One region of the Bradyrhizobium sp. U531 genome, then DNA from elsewhere that is predicted to be linked to it. Evidence: riboswitches for the same ligand, from Rfam matches in the RefSeq annotation. Region 1 holds a riboswitch; the other holds the start of a gene.
What was found. Region 1 has a riboswitch for cobalamin ahead of QRQ56_RS11920 (energy-coupling factor ABC transporter permease). Riboswitches for the same ligand answer to the same signal wherever they lie in the genome.
Positions count from the first base shown of each region.

Region 2: another riboswitch for cobalamin. It lies ahead of QRQ56_RS05585 (TonB-dependent receptor); the one in region 1 lies ahead of QRQ56_RS11920 (energy-coupling factor ABC transporter permease).

Region 1 is NZ_JASVEN010000001.1:2,428,789-2,433,177, reverse strand. Features, by position in the region: gene cobM (precorrin-4 C(11)-methyltransferase) at 1-396, shown strand, start outside; gene QRQ56_RS11930 (cobyrinate a,c-diamide synthase) at 396-1,712, shown strand; gene cobA (uroporphyrinogen-III C-methyltransferase) at 1,709-2,440, shown strand; cobalamin riboswitch at 2,486-2,705, shown strand; gene QRQ56_RS11920 (energy-coupling factor ABC transporter permease) at 2,743-3,420, shown strand; gene cobF (precorrin-6A synthase (deacetylating)) at 3,461-4,210, shown strand; gene cobT (nicotinate-nucleotide--dimethylbenzimidazole phosphoribosyltransferase) at 4,221-4,389, shown strand, end outside.
Region 2 is NZ_JASVEN010000001.1:1,122,280-1,126,668, reverse strand. Features, by position in the region: gene QRQ56_RS05585 (TonB-dependent receptor) at 1-1,832, opposite strand, end outside; cobalamin riboswitch at 1,947-2,160, opposite strand; gene QRQ56_RS05580 (response regulator) at 2,190-2,627, opposite strand; gene QRQ56_RS05575 (response regulator) at 2,624-4,389, opposite strand, start outside.

The sequences.
Region 1 (4,389 bases):
GCCCAGACGGTGGTGCTGACGCGCACGCCGGGCCGCGCCAGCGCGATGCCCGAGGGGGAGAAGCTTGGCGCCTTCGCCGCGACCGGCGCCGTGCTCGCGATCCATCTCTCGATCCATCTGCTCGACCAGGTCGTCGCCGAGCTCACGCCGCATTATGGCAAGGATTGCCCGGTCGCGATCGTCTGGCGCGCGAGCTGGCCGGAGCAGCGCATCGTGCGCGCGACGCTGGCGACGCTCGATGCCGCTGTCGGCACCGAGATGGAGCGCACTGCCCTGATCCTGGTCGGCAGGACGCTCGGCGCTGCGCATTTCGACGAAAGCCGCCTCTATGCCGGCGACTACGACCGCCGCTATCGGCCGGTCGGCACCGAGCCGCGCTTTCCGGAGGCGACGTGATGGCGGCAGGCCTCGTCATCTCCGCGCCGGCCTCCGGCGTCGGCAAGACCACGCTGACGCTGGCGCTCGCGCGTGCCTGGCGCCATCGCGGCCTGAACGTGCAGTGCTTCAAGAGCGGCCCCGACTACATCGATCCCGCCTTCCACGCCGCTGCGACGGGACGCGCCTCCGTCAACGTCGACAGCTGGGCGATGGATCGCGGCACCATCGCGCATCTCGTCAGCCGCGGCGCGGATGCCGATATCGTGCTCGCCGAGGGATCGATGGGCCTGTTCGACGGCGTTGCCGCGCGCGGCGTGTCCGGCACCGGTGCCACCGCCGATATCGCGGAGATCCTGGGCTGGCCGGTCGTGCTGGTGATCGATCCGTCCGGGCAGGCGCAGACGGCCGCCGCGATCGCGGCGGGCCTGCGCGACTACCGCGCCGGTGTGCGCCTCGCGGGTGTCGTGCTCAACCGCGTCGCCAGCCCGCGGCATGAAGACCTCGTGCGGCGCGCGCTGGTCGACGCCGGCATCGCCGTGTTCGGCGCGCTGCCGCGCCATGCCGAGATCAGCCTGCCGAAGCGGCATCTCGGCCTGGTGCAGGCCGAAGAGCAGGCGGAAATCGGAAAGCTGATCGACGAGGCTGCACGGTTCGTTGCGCAGCATGTCGATCTCGAAGCGGTGCTGCGATCCGCGGCCAGCTGGTCGTCGTCGCCGCCGACGGCGGCGAGCGGAGCGAACGTGGTGCCACCCGGCCAGCGCATCGCGCTTGCGCGCGATGCCGCGTTCTCCTTCGTATATCCGCACATGCTGGAGGCCTGGCGCGCGGCGGGCGCGGAGATCGTGCCGTTCTCGCCGTTGGCCGATGAAGCGCCTGATACGCGCGCGGACGTGTGCTGGCTGCCCGGCGGCTATCCTGAACTGCATGCCGGCAGGATCGCCGCCAATGCCCGGTTTCGCAGCGCCTTGCGGGCCTTCGCCGAAACGCGGCCCGTACATGGCGAATGCGGGGGCTATATGGTGCTCGGAACCGCTCTGACCGACGCGGACGGTGTCCGCCACGAGATGACGGGCCTGCTTGGCCTGGAGACCAGCTTTGCCAAACGCCGCATGCATCTCGGCTATCGCCTCGCAACGCTTGCCGCGCCGATGCCGGGACATCGCCCCGGTGCGCGGCTGCGTGGGCATGAGTTTCACTATTCGACCATCCTTGCCCAGCCTGACACGCCGCTCGCGGTCGTGCATGATGCAACGGGCGCCGTCGTCGCCGAGAGCGGCTCGCAGCGCGGCCACGTCAGCGGCACCTTCTTTCACCTGATCGCGGAGGATCGATGAGCGGATTTGTTTCCTTCATCTCCGCCGGGCCCGGCGACCCTGAATTGCTCACGCTCAAGGGCGCCGCGCGGCTGCGCGAGGCCGACGTCGTGCTCTATGACGATCTCGCCTCCGGCGCGATCCTCGATCTGGCCCGGCCCGATGCCAATCTCGTCGCGGTGGGGAAACGCGCGGGGCGCCCCTCGACCAAGCAGCATCACGTCAACCGTCTGCTGGTCGACTATGCGGCAACCGGGGTGCGCGTGGTGCGGCTCAAGTCGGGCGATGCCGGGATTTTCGGCCGGCTCGAGGAGGAGATCGAGACGCTGCGCGAGGCCGGCATTGGCTATGAGATCGTTCCCGGCGTCACCTCGGCCTGTGCCGCGGCGGCCCAGGCCGGCATTCCGCTGACCCGGCGCCACACCGCGCGCCGGGTGCAGTTCGTGACCGGCGCCGACGTCACCGGCGATCTGCCGCCGAATCTGAATTGGGCGGCGCTGGCCGACCCTGAAGCGACGACCGTGGTCTATATGGGCCGGCGCACCTTTCCGGCGCTTGCCGCAAAATTGATCGCGCACGGGCTCGCCGCGGACACCCCGGCGCTGGTCGCCGAATCCCTCGGCCGTTCCGACGAGCTTCTGGTCCGCACCACCATTGCCGAGCTTGCCGAGCAGCTTGCCCGCGGGGGCGCGCCCTCGACCGCCGCCGTGATCCTGTTCGGCGCGCTGGCAGGGGATTATCCGTCATGATCGCCCCGGCCGCGCCTCGCCACTTGACGCCGGCTCGGCGAAAGAGGCACACAGGAGAGGCATGGTGCTCAACGCGGCGCAAAGCGTCGGAGCATAATCGGGAATGGGGGTGGGCGGACCCAGTTGCGGCGCCCAAAACCCCAGCCGCCCCCGCGACTGTAAGCGGTGAGGGACTTCGATCAGCCACTGGGCCGTTGAGGCTCGGGAAGGCCGGAGCACCCAGTGAACCGCGAGCCAGGAGACCGGCCCTGCACGTTTTGAGGCCAAGGCCGTCGGGTGTGACGGCAGGAAGGATCTGAGCCATGCATATCGAACCCGGGATCGTGACGGGCGCCAAGCTCGTGTTGAGTTACGCAACCGGCATCGCCGCAGGCGGCGTTGCCTTGAAGCTCGCGGCCGAGACCGTGCGCGAGCAGGGCATCGGCTCGTTCGCAGGCCGGACGCTCGCGACCACCGTTCTCGTCTTCGTCTTCTTCGAGATCCTGCCGCACTTCCCGGTCGGTGTCTCCGAAGTGCACTTCATCCTCGGCTCGACGCTGTTCCTGCTGTTCGGTGCCGCGCCCGCCGCCTTCGGCCTCGCATTCGGCCTGCTGCTGCAGGGCGTGTTCTTCGAGCCTCAGGACATCCCGCAATACGGCATGAACGTCACGACGCTGCTGGTGCCGCTGTTCGCGATCCAGGCGATCGCTTCACGGATCATCCCGCGCAACACCGCCTATGTCGATCTCAGGTATCGCCAGGCGCTGGCGCTCTCGACGACCTATCAGGCCGGCGTGATCGGCTGGGTGGCGTTCTGGGCTCTCTATGGCTCGGGCTTTGCGATGAGCAACCTTGCGAGCATCGCTACGTTCGCGGCGTCCTACGCGCTGGTCATCGTGATCGAGCCGCTGGCTGATCTCGCCGTGCTGGCGCTGGCGAAGTCGCTGCGCGGCGTCACCGCGCCCGGCTTCGTCACCCCGCGCCTGCACAACGCGGCCTGAGAGATCAGCGAAGGGCGGTCCGCCGCCCTTCGCGCTCGCGATGCTCACGCTCTCCCTGATCGGCATCGGTTGCGGCGATCCCGGCCAGCTGACGCGCGCCGCCGTTGAAGCCATCAACGCCGCCGATCTCGTCCTGATCCCGCGCAAGGGAACGGCGAAGTCCGATCTCGCCGATCTCAGGCGGACGATCTGTGCGGATGTCCTGACCAACCAAACGACGCGCATCGTCGAGTTCGATCTTCCCGTGCGGGACGCAGAGGAAGCGGACTACCGCAAGGGTGTGGACGATTGGCACGATGCGATCGCGGCGACCTGGCGACAGGCGATCGCCGATCATCGCGACGGCGAGGGCAAGGTCGCGCTGCTGATCTGGGGCGATCCCTCGCTGTATGATTCCTCGCTGCGCATTGCACGCCGGCTCGATCCCTTGCCGAAAATCGAGGTCGTGCCCGGCATCACCTCGATCCAGGCCCTGTGCGCGGTGCATGCGCTACCGCTCAACGACATCGGCGAGCCCTTTCTGGTCACGACGGGGCGGCGCTTGCGCGAGGGCGGCTGGCCGGCAGGCGTCGACACCGTCGTCGTGATGCTCGACGGCGGCACCGCGTTCCAGTCGCTCGATCCGGCCGGGCTCTACATTTATTGGGGCGCCTATCTCGGCATGCCCGATCAGATCCTCATGTCCGGTGCGCTGGCCGAACTCTGCCCGCGCATCGTCGCAGTGCGTCAGCAGGCGCGCGAGCGGCATGGCTGGATCATGGACAGCTACATTCTCAAGCGCGCGCGTTAGGCGAGGCAGCATGCTCCCCGAATGGATTTATCAACAGTGCCCCGAGATCTCCGCGGTCCATCGCGACGCCGCGATCGCGCGGCAGGCGCAACTGACGAAACCGACCGGCGCGCTCGGCCGGCTCGAGCAGCTCGCGATCGAGCTCGCGGGCCTGCAGGCAACCGACAAACCGCGGGCCG
Region 2 (4,389 bases), 1.3 Mb from region 1:
AGGGCGTCGTTGACGCGATAGGACAGGCTCGTCTCCGAACCGTAGCGGCGGGTCGGATCGAGATTGGTGTTGTAAAACAGCACCGGGTTGAAATGGATCTCGTTGGTGAGATCCATCAGGTAGACACTGCTCTGCATCGCCAGCCCGCCGCCCTTGAGACGCAGACCGCCCTCGATGTCCTGCGATGTCTGGGTCTTGAGCTGGAACGTTTGCGGGATCGCCGCGAAGGTCAAGGGATCGAAAGAAGGTCCCGACGACAGGCGCTCGTCGACATCGGGCGTGCGGAACGCGCGCGCGGCGCGACCGAACAGCGAGACCATTTCATTGAGACGATGCTCGGCGCCGAGATGCAGCGCATATTGGGTCTCGCTGCTGGTCAGCGGCAACGCGCCGATGTCGGCGTTGAACGGCGCGGCCGGATTGAAATTGTCGCGTGCGACCAGACTGGCGTTCTGCACCCGTGCGCCCCATGAGACGTCGGTCGTGGGGGCTACGCCCAATGTGTGCTGAAAATAGCCCGCGACCGTCTGCTGCCTGAGGTCGTAATTGTGCCAGGGCGTGAGCCCCTGCCCGGCGCCGCGATCCTGCCGAAAGCTCGCATCGTAATAGTCGATGCCGGTCAGCAGCTGCGACGGCATGCCGAACGCGAGGCTCTTCACGCTGAGCCGCGGCGTGATCGACCAATTCGTCAGATGAGACTCGACATAGGTCGAGGTGAAGAAGGCCGGAACGGGCAACGGGCTGGAGAAGAACGCGCTCTGCTGCTTCTTGTCGCGCATGCCGCCGTCGACGATGAGATCGACGCCGTTGACCAGCGTCTTGGTGAAGCCGGCTGTTGCGCTGAAACCTTGCTGGTTGGCGTAGTTGAACGGCGTGCTGGTGCCGCGCCTGTTAGCCCTGAGCTCGTCGAGGCCGATGGAGGGATCGACGGTGCGGCCGCCTGGCAGCCGCAGCTCCTGACTATCGCCGGTGATGGTGAGAAACCCGGTCAGGCCCGACGTGGTGTAATTGAGATTGCCGATGGCATTCTGCTGCGAATAGCGATTGTTGTCGCGATAGCCGTCGGTCCTGACCGTATTGCCGTAGAACGAGGTCGACCACGGGCCGGAATTGAGCGAGGTCGAGACGTTACCGAGCCTGGTGTTGAACGAGCCGAAGCCGGCCTCGATGCGCGCGGTCACGGGCGGGCCGCCGACGCCATTTTTGGTGACGATGTTGATCACGCCGCCGACCGCGTTGTCGCCGTAGAGCACCGCGCCGGAATTGCCGCGCATGATCTCGATCCGCTCGATGGAGTTGAGCGGGATGGTGGAGAGGTCCACCTGCGCCATGTCGACGTCGTTCAGCCGCCGGCCGTTGACGAGCACCAGCGTGTTGGCGGTGGCAAAGGCGCCGAAGCCGCGCAGGTCCACGCTGGTCTTGGCGCCGATCTGGCCGCCATAGAACGTCGTGATCTGTGCGCCCGGGGTCTGCGCCGCGATGATCTCGGCCAAATTCTGCGCCGGCGAATGCGCGATATCGGCGGCCGTGATCACGGTCGTGGCAGCACCGACGATGCCGCCATTGCCGGCGACGGCCTCCGCGCCGGACGAGCCTGTGCCCTGGCCTGCCGGCGCGACATTCGCGGTCGCCCGCAGCCGCCCGGCATCGCCCTCACCGGCTGCCCGGGCCCGCGTGCGGCTCTGATCCTCGGGCTGGGTCACCTCGATCGGCGGCAATTGCTCGGCGGGAGCCCGCTGGGCGAAGGCGGCGGACAGGTCGAGCGAATGGACGGAAGCGGATGCGAAGAGGCCGGCGGCAAGGCGCCTGGCGACAGAGATGGAACGGGACACGGTTGTAACCTCGGCATGACGTCAGTGGCACGTCACAGCGAACGAGGTTTCACCGGGGAGCGATGGATTGCTCCGGTAATACCAATGTCTGTACTCCCCGACCGACATCTTCGCGTGTGACCACGGCTGACGGCAGGTCTCCTGGCTCGCGGGTCGTGACCTCTACGTCGCCTTCCCAGGACCGAGTTTCCCAGTGGCATGAGACGAAAGATTCACCGCTTACAGTTGCGGGGGCAGCCGTGGCGTTGGGACAGTCCCGAAGCCAGGACATCCCGCACCACATTCCCTTTTGATCTCCGTGAGGAGAACCGTCACTGGCCATTTAGGGGCCAACGCAACGGCGAGTCAATCGAACGATCAGGCCAGCGAACAGCTCTGGTCGGACGGAAGCCCGCCGAGGGATGCACTTTGGTTCCGCTCCGCCTGGGCCGACAGAGCCTGGCGCAGCGCCGTCTCGAGATCCTGTTGCTGAAACGGTTTCTGCAGGATCGGAACGTGGCGGAAGTCCGCAAGCAGGCTGGCAGGGCCGTAGCCGGTGGCGAACACGTAAGGAATACCGCGCTCGGCGATGCAGCGCGCGACCTCGAAGGTCTGCCGCCCGTTGAGATTGACGTCGAGAACCGCGACGTCATACGCGAGCGCCGCCGCCTTCTCGAGCGCCTCGTCGACGCGCGAGGCCATGCCCGCGACCTCGCAGCCGGCATCGAGAAGGGAATCCTCGAGCAGCATCATCACCAGCGCCTCGTCTTCGACGACGAAGACCCGCTGACCCGCCAGATCGTTTTCAGGTTTCATGTGCTTCTCCCGGCATCAACGGTTGCAAGATCGAATCCGCCCTGGCTGGCGCGGATTTCATGGAGCGGTGCGCGAATGACGCAAACGACGCCTTCCGGCGCGAAGCGCAGATCGACGTAGGCGCCGCCGAACTCATGGGGCAGGCCTTGCTGAATCAGGCGCGTGCCGAAACCGCGGCGCGACGGCGCGAGCACGGCGGGACCGCCCCGCTCGGTCCAGCACAGCTCGAACAAATCGTCGACCTTCCAGGCGAGATCGACGGCCCCTGCGCCGTTCGACAGCGCGCCATGCTTGACGGCGTTGGTCGCAAGCTCGTGCAACGCCATCGAGATGGCGAGCGCCGCCGACGGCCGCATGCGCAAGTCCGGCCCGCCGATCGTGAGCCTCCCGCTCTCCGGCTCGGCATGCGCGGCGAGAGCCTCGGACACGACCTCTCTCAGCTCCGCCGATTCCCAGTTTTCCCGGACCAGCACGTCGTGCGCCTTCGACAGGGCGATCAGGCGTGCGTCGAACGCCTTGCGGCCGTCGGTGAGGCTCGCTGCGTTGCGCAGGGTCTGCAGCGCAAAGGACTGCACGGTGGTCAGCGTGTTCTTGACGCGGTGATTGAGCTCGTTGACCAGGAGCTCGCGATGGCGCTCCTGCCGCTTGCGCTCGGTGATGTCGATGGCGGCGCAGACCGCGCCCTGGAATACACCGGCAGCATCGACGATCGGAGAAGCCTCGAATATCGCGGTGACCGAAGCACCGTCGTCGAAGCAGAGTTCGAGCTCCTCCGCAGCGACCTGCTCTCCCCGCGCGGCGCGATGGAGCGGCAGCTCGGCCACGTCGACTTCGTGGCGATCGCGAAACACGCGGCAGGCGGGACGCTCGCCCTCGGGCCCGGACAGCGACATGTTGCTGTCCGCCCTGACCCGCAACAGCCGCGCGCCATAGGCGTTGCCGAAAACGCGCTTCGCCTCGCGATCATAGGTGAACCAGACCGCGGTCGGCACGGTGCCGACGACGGCCTCCAGCCGCGCGGCCTGGCGGCGCTGGATCTCCTCGGCATCCCGGCGAATGCGCGCCAGCTGCAGATTGGCGCGCACCCGCGCCAGCAATTCGCGCGCCGAGAACGGCTTGTTAACGTAGTCGTCGGCGCCGGCCTCCAGCCCCTCGACGCGCGCTTCCTCGCCGGCGCGCGCCGACAGCAGGATGACCGGCGATCCGCGCAAGCTCTCGTCGCTGCGCAGCGCGCGGAGCAGCCCGATGCCGTCGAGGCGCGGCATCATGACGTCGGACAGAACGAGGTCGGGCTGATGGCGCCTGACTGCCTCCAACGCATCCTGCCCGTCGGCAAAGGCTTCGACCCTGTAGCCCTGGGCTTCGAGCAGCCGCTTGACGTAGTCGCGCAGGTCGGTGTTGTCGTCGGCGAGGACGATGCGCTCGCCGCCGCCGCGCGTCGAGGCGTCCGGCGTCTCGCTCGCCCCTTCGAGCGCGACCTCGTCGCGAAGATCGGTGACGCCCGCCTGCTGCGGCAACCAGCGCAGCGCCTCCTGGACATAGGCTTCGACGCCGCTTCCGACCGGCTTCTCCGTCGAAACACTGTCGGCAACCCGCTCCACCGGCAGATGCGACAGTCCGAACGGGATCGTGACGGTGAAGACGCTGCCGCGGCCGAGCTCGCTTTCGACGGTGATGGCGCCACCATGCTGCTTGATCAGCTCGTGCACCAGCGCAAGCCCGATACCGCTGCCCTCGAACGTGCGCCCCTTGGCTCCCTCGA